DNA from 2 places in the Mycobacteroides immunogenum genome. Region 2 is predicted to be linked to the other one. Evidence: predicted binding sites of a transcription regulator. Region 2 holds the regulator's gene; the other holds the start of a gene.
The links. Region 2 encodes LexA, which represses DNA repair genes until DNA is damaged. Its sites were predicted from a motif close to CGAACANNTGTTCG; they were not measured.
Positions count from the first base shown of each region.

Region 1: the regulator LexA is predicted to act here: its motif matches at 2,022-2,035, upstream of ruvC (crossover junction endodeoxyribonuclease RuvC).

Region 1 covers NZ_CP011530.1:3,164,215-3,168,822, reverse strand. Annotated here, with positions in the region: gene ABG82_RS15450 (YebC/PmpR family DNA-binding transcriptional regulator) at 1-194, shown strand, start outside; gene ABG82_RS15445 (phosphatase PAP2 family protein) at 140-754, opposite strand; gene ABG82_RS15440 (hypothetical protein) at 931-1,365, shown strand; gene ABG82_RS15435 (TetR/AcrR family transcriptional regulator) at 1,362-1,934, opposite strand; gene ruvC (crossover junction endodeoxyribonuclease RuvC) at 2,055-2,612, shown strand; gene ruvA (Holliday junction branch migration protein RuvA) at 2,644-3,252, shown strand; gene ruvB (Holliday junction branch migration DNA helicase RuvB) at 3,249-4,328, shown strand; gene yajC (preprotein translocase subunit YajC) at 4,473-4,608, shown strand, end outside.
Region 2 covers NZ_CP011530.1:3,305,607-3,310,214, reverse strand. Annotated here, with positions in the region: gene ABG82_RS16180 (acyl-CoA dehydrogenase family protein) at 1-378, shown strand, start outside; gene ABG82_RS16175 (GNAT family N-acetyltransferase) at 385-918, shown strand; gene lexA (transcriptional repressor LexA) at 915-1,589, opposite strand; gene ABG82_RS16165 (LysM peptidoglycan-binding domain-containing protein) at 1,819-2,331, shown strand; gene nrdR (transcriptional regulator NrdR) at 2,462-2,926, shown strand; gene ABG82_RS16155 (PhzF family phenazine biosynthesis protein) at 2,942-3,625, opposite strand; gene ABG82_RS16150 (alpha/beta fold hydrolase) at 3,708-4,608, opposite strand, start outside.

The DNA of each region.
Region 1 (4,608 bases), 140 kb from region 2:
TGCAGGAAGCCGGAATCGACTACGAATCGGCGGAAGCCAGTTTCCAGCCGTCGATGAGCGTGCCCGTCGACGTCGAGACCGCCCGCAAGGTGTTCAAGCTGGTCGACGCGCTGGAAGACAGCGACGACGTCCAGAACGTCTACACCAACGTGGACTTGTCCGACGAGGTGCTGGCCGCGCTCGACGAAGACTGACCAGCGGCCCATATCGCCAACGTCACCACCGCGGTGGTGACGAGTACGGCACCGACGGTGTCGGTGAAGTAGTGGTAGCCGCAGGCGACCTGCCCCAGCAGCCCGAACGTGCTGACAATCACGGCGATGATGTATGCCCATAGGGCTCCGCCGGCGACCAGTACCAGCATGCCCATGACCGCCACCACCAAGGTGGTGTGGCCGCTGGGGTAGGCGAGGTAACCGCCGCCCTTCTCGCGGCCGACCAGCATCTTGGTCGCCTGAGTGGTCCAATTCGCGACAAACGGGCAGGCAAGCACGACGGCTGCTACCCGCCAGCGCCGCCGGTACAGCTCGAATCCGACGCACACCACCAGCACCGGCACAAGAAACTCCCAGTCGGTGAAGAACAGCAGCCAGCGTGGCTGGACCCCGAACACAACCTGGGTCGCCTCGAAAAACCAGGTGTCAAGAGGTGTGGTGCCCTTACCCACGGAGAATCCGAGCACCAGCATCGTGACCACGCCGAGGGGCGGCCACCACTGAATCAATTTCTCGCTGGGCAGTTTTCCGGCAGACACGCCGTCGACAGTAATCGGCCACACACCCCGGCCCTGAATCGTGCCGGCTGCCGGGAATCAAACGTCACTGGTCGGCGTTTATTGTGACGTCAACGACTGTTGGTCAACAACTGTTGACAGCCTATGTCAGGTAGGCGTACATCTAAGACATCCAAAGAAGTGAGGGGAGGCCCGTCATGGCCACACAAACAGTCGCCCCGGCGTCCGAGTCGGTTACCCGGTGGCACACCACGCGCTCCGTACTCGCGGTGCCCTTCGCGGTGGCGGTCGTAGTTCCGCTCGTCATCCTGTACGGAACAGGTGCCGAGGTGCCCTCGTGGATGTCGGATCAGATGTCGATGACCGCGACGGTGATTGGAACCCTGCTGATCGCGGCGGGCTTGTTCCTGGTCACCCGCACCGTCGCACTGTTCGATCAGCCTGGCAGCCGTCACGTGCGTAGCCCGCTGGTCACCGGTGTCGTCGCGGTACTGCTGGGTGAGGCGTTCGCGGTGAACTCAGTGGCGCTGCTGATCTGGACCGCTGTCTTCGTGGTCATGAGCGCCATCTACTTCTCGCTGGTCGACGAGCGTGGGACGTTGAAGGTTCGCAACGCTGAGGGAGCGAACTAACACGCTCCGCAGTCCCACGGGCAGTCCAGGTAGTACTGGATGGTCGGGGCGACCAGCTCGATGATTTGTTCGTGCGTCATATTCGGCACGTCGCCGAGTCGTATTACGTACCGGCACATGGCCAAACCGATCATCTGCGTGCTGATGAGTGTGGCGCGCTCCAGGGCGCGGTCGGTGGTCAATGCCTCGATTTCCGGCACCATCTGGCTGGTGAACAGATCGGCCATGCGTGCGCGTGCCGATTCCTGCGACACGGTGGCGCGCATGAGCGCGACCATGGTGTCGTCCTGTTCCCATCTCTCGAGGAAATGCTTGACGAGCATCGCCCCGAGTTCGGAGCGTGGCATGTCGGCCAGGTCCTCAGGCAGGTGAATGTCGAAGTCGGCCGCTGACATGAACAGCTTGCCCTTGTTGCCGTAGTAGCGCATGACCAGGGAGGGGTCGATGCCCGCGGTGGCGGCGATGGCCCGTATGGTTGCCTTCTCGTAGCCGACACTGGCGAAATGCTCCTGAGCAGCCTCAAGGATGGCTGCGCGGGTGGCATCCGATCGCCGAGGTTCGGGGGGCATGCGCTGAGCTTAGGCCAACGAGCGTTGACATTTGCAGCGCCCTCGCGTGTTGTTCGTCCAATAGCGGAATCTCCTCGATATGCTGATCGAACAACTGTTCTACAGCGAGAGGGCTGACGCGTGCGCGTGATGGGAGTCGACCCGGGGCTTACCCGGTGCGGTCTGTCCATGGTCGAGGCGTCCTCGGGTCGCAAGGTGGTGGCCCTGGACGTCGATGTCGTGCGTACCCCCGCCAATCAGCCTCTGCCGCAACGACTCTTGGCGATCAGTGAGGTCGTTGAACATTGGATGGACACCCACCGGCCGGAAGTGGTCGCGATCGAGCGCGTCTTCGCGCAGCAGAATGTTTCCACTGTGATGGGCACCGCGCAGGCCGGTGGCGTGATTGCGCTCTGTGCGGCCAAACGGGGGATCGAGGTGTACTTCCACACCCCGTCGGAGGTCAAGGCGGCCGTCACCGGCAACGGGCGGGCCGATAAATCCCAGGTGACGGCAATGGTCACGCGCATCCTCAACCTGCAGGCAGCGCCAAAGCCGGCCGACGCCGCCGACGCGCTGGCCCTGGCAATCTGTCACTGCTGGCGTGCGCCGATGCTCGCCAGAATGGCCAAGGCGGAAGCCGCGGCCGAGAAACAACGGAAGGCCTTCGCGGCCCGGATGAAGGCGGCGGTTCGGTGACGGCCCGTCCGCGTAGGAAACGGAGTGCGGCGTGATTGCATCGGTCAACGGCGAGGTCATCGAGATCGCGCTCGACCATGTGGTGATCGAGGCGGCCGGGGTGGGATACCGCGTCAACGCCACTCCGGCGACGCTCTCGACACTGCGCCGCGGCACGCAGATTCGGCTGATCACGGCGATGATCGTGCGCGAAGATTCGATGACGCTTTATGGCTTCACCGACACTGATGCCCGCGACCTCTTCATGACGCTGCTCGGGGTTTCCGGCGTGGGACCCAAGATCGCAATGGCCACCCTCGCGGTGTACGACGCACCGAGTCTGCGCCAGGCCTTGGCCGACGGCGATGTCGCCGCCCTCACCCGGGTGCCGGGCATCGGTAAACGCGGCGCCGAGCGTCTGGTGCTCGAGTTGCGTGAGAAGGTGGCGGCCGCGCCGGGCGGATCCACCGATCTGGGTCGCGGCAGCCCGTCGCTGGTGCGGACTCAGGTCATCGAGGCGCTGATCGGTCTCGGATTTGCCGCCAAGCAGGCCGAACAGTCCACCGATACCGTTCTGTCCCAAGAAAACCAGGCGGAGACGCCCGCCGATGTCTCCGGAGTGTTGCGGTCGGCCCTGGCGCTGCTGGGTAAGACGCGATGAGTCCTTTCCGCGAGTCCGACCATCTTGGTGGTGCCGACGATGACGGCTTCGACGATGCCCACATGTCCGGTGCCCTGACTGTCGGCGAAAACGATGTCGACGCGGGGTTGCGTCCCAAGTCGCTGCGTGAGTTCATCGGCCAGCCGCGGGTACGCGAACAGTTGGACCTGGTGTTGTCCGGCGCGAAGAATCGCGGCGGCACGCCGGATCACATCCTGCTGTCGGGGCCGCCCGGATTGGGCAAGACCTCGCTGGCCATGATCATCGCCGCCGAGTTGGGCTCATCGCTGCGGGTGACGTCGGGCCCGGCGCTGGAGCGCGCGGGCGATCTGGCGGCCATGTTGAGCAATCTGGTGGAACACGATGTGCTGTTCATCGACGAGATTCACCGCATCGCCCGGCCTGCCGAGGAAATGCTCTACCTGGCCATGGAGGATTTTCGGGTCGACATCGTCGTGGGTAAGGGCCCCGGCGCGACGTCCATCCCCCTGGAAGTGGCGCCGTTCACGCTGGTGGGCGCCACCACCCGATCGGGATCGCTGACCGGGCCGCTGCGCGACCGGTTCGGGTTCACCGCCCACATGGACTTCTACGAACCCGATGAGCTTGAGCTGGTGCTGGCCCGTTCGGCGGGCATCCTGGGCATTGAACTGGGAGCAGACGCCGGTACCGAGATCGCGCGGCGCTCGCGCGGCACGCCACGCATCGCCAACCGCTTGCTGCGCCGCGTCCGTGATTACGCGGAAGTGCGCGCGGACGGCGTCATCACGGTGGGCGTCGCCAAGTCAGCCCTGGCGGTGTACGACGTCGATGAGCTGGGGCTCGATCGTCTGGACCGGGCGGTGCTCACCGCACTGACACGCAGTTTCGGCGGTGGCCCGGTGGGTCTGTCGACACTGGCGGTGGCAGTCGGGGAGGAGTCGACCACCGTGGAAGAGGTGTGCGAGCCGTTCCTGGTGCGCGCCGGGATGTTGGCCCGCACGCCACGCGGACGGGTGGCGACACCTTTGGCGTGGACGCATCTGGGCCTGACCCCGCCGCCGCAGCTGCTGGGCCAGGTCGGCCTGTTCGAGTGAGGCGACACCAGCGCCCCTGCGGGCACGGGGTTCGCGTCGATTCCACAGAGTCAGATGGCACACTGGTGACTTGTCGCGTGCTCATTTCACGCTGACCGCGCTTGACCTCGTGAAGACCCAACGGAAAGAACCCCGAAAGCCGCCATGGAATCGATCATTGTCTTCTTGCCGCTCATCCTCGTTATGGGCGCATTCCTCTTCTTTGCGAACCGGCGGCAGCGCAAGGCTCTCGACGCCACCATCGAGCTGCACGAGTCCTTGGCGATCGGCGACCGGGTAC
Region 2 (4,608 bases):
GCGATGGAAACCATGCTCGAGGCGACCATCCAGTACACATCTGAGCGCAAGGCGTTCGGCAAGCCGATCAAGAGCTTCCAGAACAGCCGCTTTGTGCTGGCCGAGCTCGCCACCGACGCCACCATGATCCGGATCATGGTCGACGAATTCATCACGCTGCTCAACAAGAAGGAGCTGAGCGTCGAGCAGGCCGCGATGGCCAAGTGGTACAGCACCGAGAAGCAGGTCCACCTGATCGACCGCTGCCTGCAGCTGCATGGCGGCTACGGCTTCATGCGTGAGTACCCGGTCGCCCGGGCGTACATGGACTCCCGTATCCAGACGATCTACGGCGGAACTACCGAGATCATGAAGGAGATCATCGGGCGTTCGCTCTAGTCGCCCATGCATATTCGTGACGCGACGGCCGCCGACGCGGCCGCGTGCGCGGCGATCTATGCGCCGTACGTGACCGATACGGCCATTTCGTTCGAGGAGGTGCCGCCGTCGGATGCCGTTCTTGCCGAACGCATCCAGACGGCGGCCCACCGCCATGCCTGGCTGGTGGCCGAGGACGGTGGGGATATTCTCGGCTACGCCTATGCGGCGCCGTGGAAATCACGCATGGCCTACCAGTGGGCCTGCGAGGTCAGTGTCTATGTCGATGGCGCGCGGCGGCAGCGCGGCGCGGGACGCCTGCTGTATGCCGCGCTATTGGACCGGCTCCGCGATCTCGGCTACCGCACAGTGCTCGCCGTAGTCGTGACGCCCAATGAAGCGAGCGAAAAGCTACACCTGACAATGGGATTCGAACAGGTCGCGTTGTATCGCCGGATCGGGTACAAGCTGGGCAGCTGGCATGACGTTACGCATTTTCAGTTGTTCTTGACCTCTGCCGACGATTCCTCGGCCCCAGGACCGGCGCCCGCAGGCATTTAGACCTTGCGGATAACCGTGACGACCTTGCCGAGGATGGCGGCGTCGTTACCGGGGATCGGTTCGAAGAGCGGGTTGTGCGGCATCAGCCAGACATGGCCCGCCGTCCGCTTGAATGTCTTGACGGTCGCTTCGCCGTCGATCATCGCGGCCACGATATCGCCGTTGTCGGCGACATTCTGCTGGCGTACCACCACCCAGTCGCCGTCACAGATCGCGGCGTCGATCATCGACTCACCCACCACCTTGAGCAGGAACAGCGATCCCTCGCCGACAAGTTCGCGGGGGAGTGGGAAGACATCCTCGACGGCCTCCTCGGCCAGGATGGGACCACCGGCGGCGATACGTCCGAGAACGGGGACGAACGTCGGTTCCGGCAGGTCGCCGGAGCCGATCACATCGGTGGTGGCCGATGGGGTATGAGAATCATCGAGGCCCCGAACATCAACGGCGCGTGGACGGTTCGGATCACGCCGCAGAAAGCCCTTCTGTTCGAGGGTGCGTAGTTGATGGGCGACCGAGGATGTGGAGGTGAGCCCGACGGCGTCTCCAATTTCGCGGATGCTCGGGGGGTAGCCCCGTTCATTCACCGATGCGCGGATGACCTCCAGGATGGTCCGCTGGCGCTCGGTCAGTGAACCGGTGGCGGGTCCCTTGCTGGGTGTATCGCTCATGGGCCCGAATCTAGACCTGTCGACGACATTTATCAAACATGTGTTCGATGCGTGTCGCGACGCATGCCTGGCGGCCCGCCGATGGGGTGTATCGGTGCTGCTCAGGGCCACTTGTCGGTACCGGATGCTACAAATCGATCACATGTTCGGACATCGAACACATGATCGAGTACATTCGAACATAAGAGCGAACGGGCCGACCGATCGACTGGACAGGAAGGGCATGCAGATGAGCACAAACGTTCTCGCCCCGCCGCGTAGTTCTCACGCTCGCGAGCACGCGCCGCGCGAGTACGCCCCACAGGCGCGCGCCTATAGCGCCCAATACCCGCTGACCCAACGGCGGGCGCTACCGGTGCGCACTGTCGCGTATCGCCGGCCCGCGGGCAGGCCGGTCGCATACCGCGGTAACGGCATCCGCGTCTCGGCGATGCCGCATCGGGTGCATGGTCGCCGCCCGGTGAGCCTGAAGGCCACCATCCTCGTCGCGGTGGGTGCCGCGGTGGCGACGATGTGGCTGCTGATGCTCGGCCAGGTGAGCGCCGCAGGCGTCGGGGGCGCGGGTGTGCCGGAGCGGGTGGCGGTAGTGCAGGTCGCTCCCGGGGAGACCCTGGCAGACGTGGCCTCACGTGTCGCGCCGGAGGCGCCACGGTCGGCCGTGGTGTCCAAGATCCGGGAACTCAATGAACTCGACTCGGCGACAGTGCAAGCCGGTCAGACGCTGGTTTCTCCGGTCGGCTGATCGGCAGCCGGGCGTGACCTTCGGGCGTGCGGGAGCACGGGTATCCTCGACACCGGTCTGGGCGCGTTGCGCGGTGCGTCAACAAACCCAGCTCAACGACATCGAGTCCAGAACCGGCGAAGGAGCAGTGATGCACTGTCCGTTCTGCCGTCATCCTGACTCGCGTGTTGTCGATTCCCGCGAAGCGGACGAAGGCCAGGCGATACGACGCCGGCGATCGTGTCCAGAGTGCGGCCGTCGTTTCACCACCGTCGAGACCGCCGTCTTGGCCGTCGTGAAGCGCAGCGGCGTCACCGAGCCGTTCAGCCGCGACAAGGTCGTCAAGGGTGTACGCCGTGCCTGCCAGGGCCGTGATGTCGATGACGATGCGCTGAATCTGCTTGCCCAGCAGGTCGAGGATGCCGTCCGGGCCGCCGGGTCCCCAGAGATCCCCAGCAATGAGGTGGGTCTGGCCATCCTGGGTCCACTGCGCGACCTGGATGAAGTCGCCTACCTGCGCTTCGCCTCGGTGTACCGGGGGTTCAGCTCCGCCGAGGATTTCGAGCGTGAGATCGCCGCACTGAGGGCCCATCGGGACGCCCCAGCGGGGTCCTGAGCCGTTGGTCGGGTCCTAGTCCAACGTGAGCGGCTGATCGGCGACCACACGGCCACCGATCGTCACCCAGCCCTCGGGGCTCCACTGTGTGAGGATCTGCGACCCCTTGCCCTGATTGATGATCAAGTCACGGCTGAGCAGGTCAGTCATCCGCGCGGCCACTGAGCCGGTCGCCTCGTCCTCGTTGACACCCAGATCGGACGCGAACACCCGGGAACGGACCAGGCTGGCGTCGCGGTCCTGCCACGCCCACACGCAATGCAGCAGTTCGTCCGCGTAGTCGGAGGGGTCGGCGGCCTCCACATCGGCAGGGGAGAGCGCCTCATGGAAATCGGTCTCCGGGGCCCAGTCGGACCGGGCCCGTATCCACGTCCGGTCGTCATAGCTCACCTGCAGCACTCCCGCGGGAACTTGCAGGGTGTTGACCGGAGTGCCACGTTCGCGCAGCCACCACGCCAGCCCCACCGTGGGATGCCCGGCGAAGGCAAGCTCTACTGCCGGAGTGAAAATCCGCAGGTGTGCGGTGTTGGATCCTTCGGCTGGCAGATCGACGAAAACCGTTTCGCTGAACCCCAATCGGGCAGCAACCTGCTGGCGCTCCTCCGGGGCCACGTCGGCGCCGTTGGCGATACCCAAGGGATTGCCGAAGTTGCCCGTTTCGTCGGTGAATACGCGAACAACCGCGACATCAACGCTCATTCTTCGACTCTACGTCCATCGCGTGCCGCGCACACGAGGACCCGTGATCAGGCAATTCTTCGGCAGCGCTTGATTTCTCGGATCAGGTGGCGCTGCGCTCGTCGGTGCCCATGGCATCGAGCACGGCCATACGGGTGCGTGCGGCCCCGCCGATGGCACGTTCGGTGACGCCGGTGCGCAGCAATCGGCGCAGTTCTTTCTCGTCGTACTCGCCGGGTTCGGTGGAAGCGATGAATTGGCGAACGATAGCGATGAATCGCTCGGGATCGTCATGGAAGGGGAAATGCCCGGATTTGTCGAATATCTCCAGCGTCGAACCGGGCATCGCGGCGTGCGCGAGGTGGCCGTGGCTGACCGGGATCACCAGATCGTCACTGCCCCAAATCAGCTGAACAGGAACAGATTCGGTCAAATAACATCGGTCCAGCATGGTCACCACCTGGCCGCGCCAATCCACCACGGCGCGCAGTGTCCGGGTGAACGCGGCCGAGGCCGTGGGTTCGGGGAGGTCAGCGAGTACGCGCAGTACATCGGGGATATCGCGGCCCATTCCCGCCCGCCCGAATGTTGCGCGGGCCACCGCTCCGCCCAGTCGGATCATCGGCATGGCCAACGGCAGCCGCAACAGCCCCAGCGCATCACCGATGAATGGCATGGACGCACAACGCAACACGATGTTGACGTCCTTGGTCACCCCGCCGGGTGCCACCAGAATGAGCCGCTCGACCAGGTGTGGGAACTGATAGGTGAATTGCATCGCCACACCACCACCCAGCGAATGCCCGACAACCGTGACCCGCTCGATGTCCAGCACCGCCAGCAGGTCACGCATGCCGTTCGCATAGGCCGCTACCGAGTAGTCGGCGCGCGGCTTGTCCGACTGTCCATGCCCCAGCAGGTCGGGTGCGATCACGGTGAAGTGCTCGGCGAGCTGCGCGTGCACGCTCTCCCAAGTCGCCGAGTTATCGCCGATCCCGTGGATG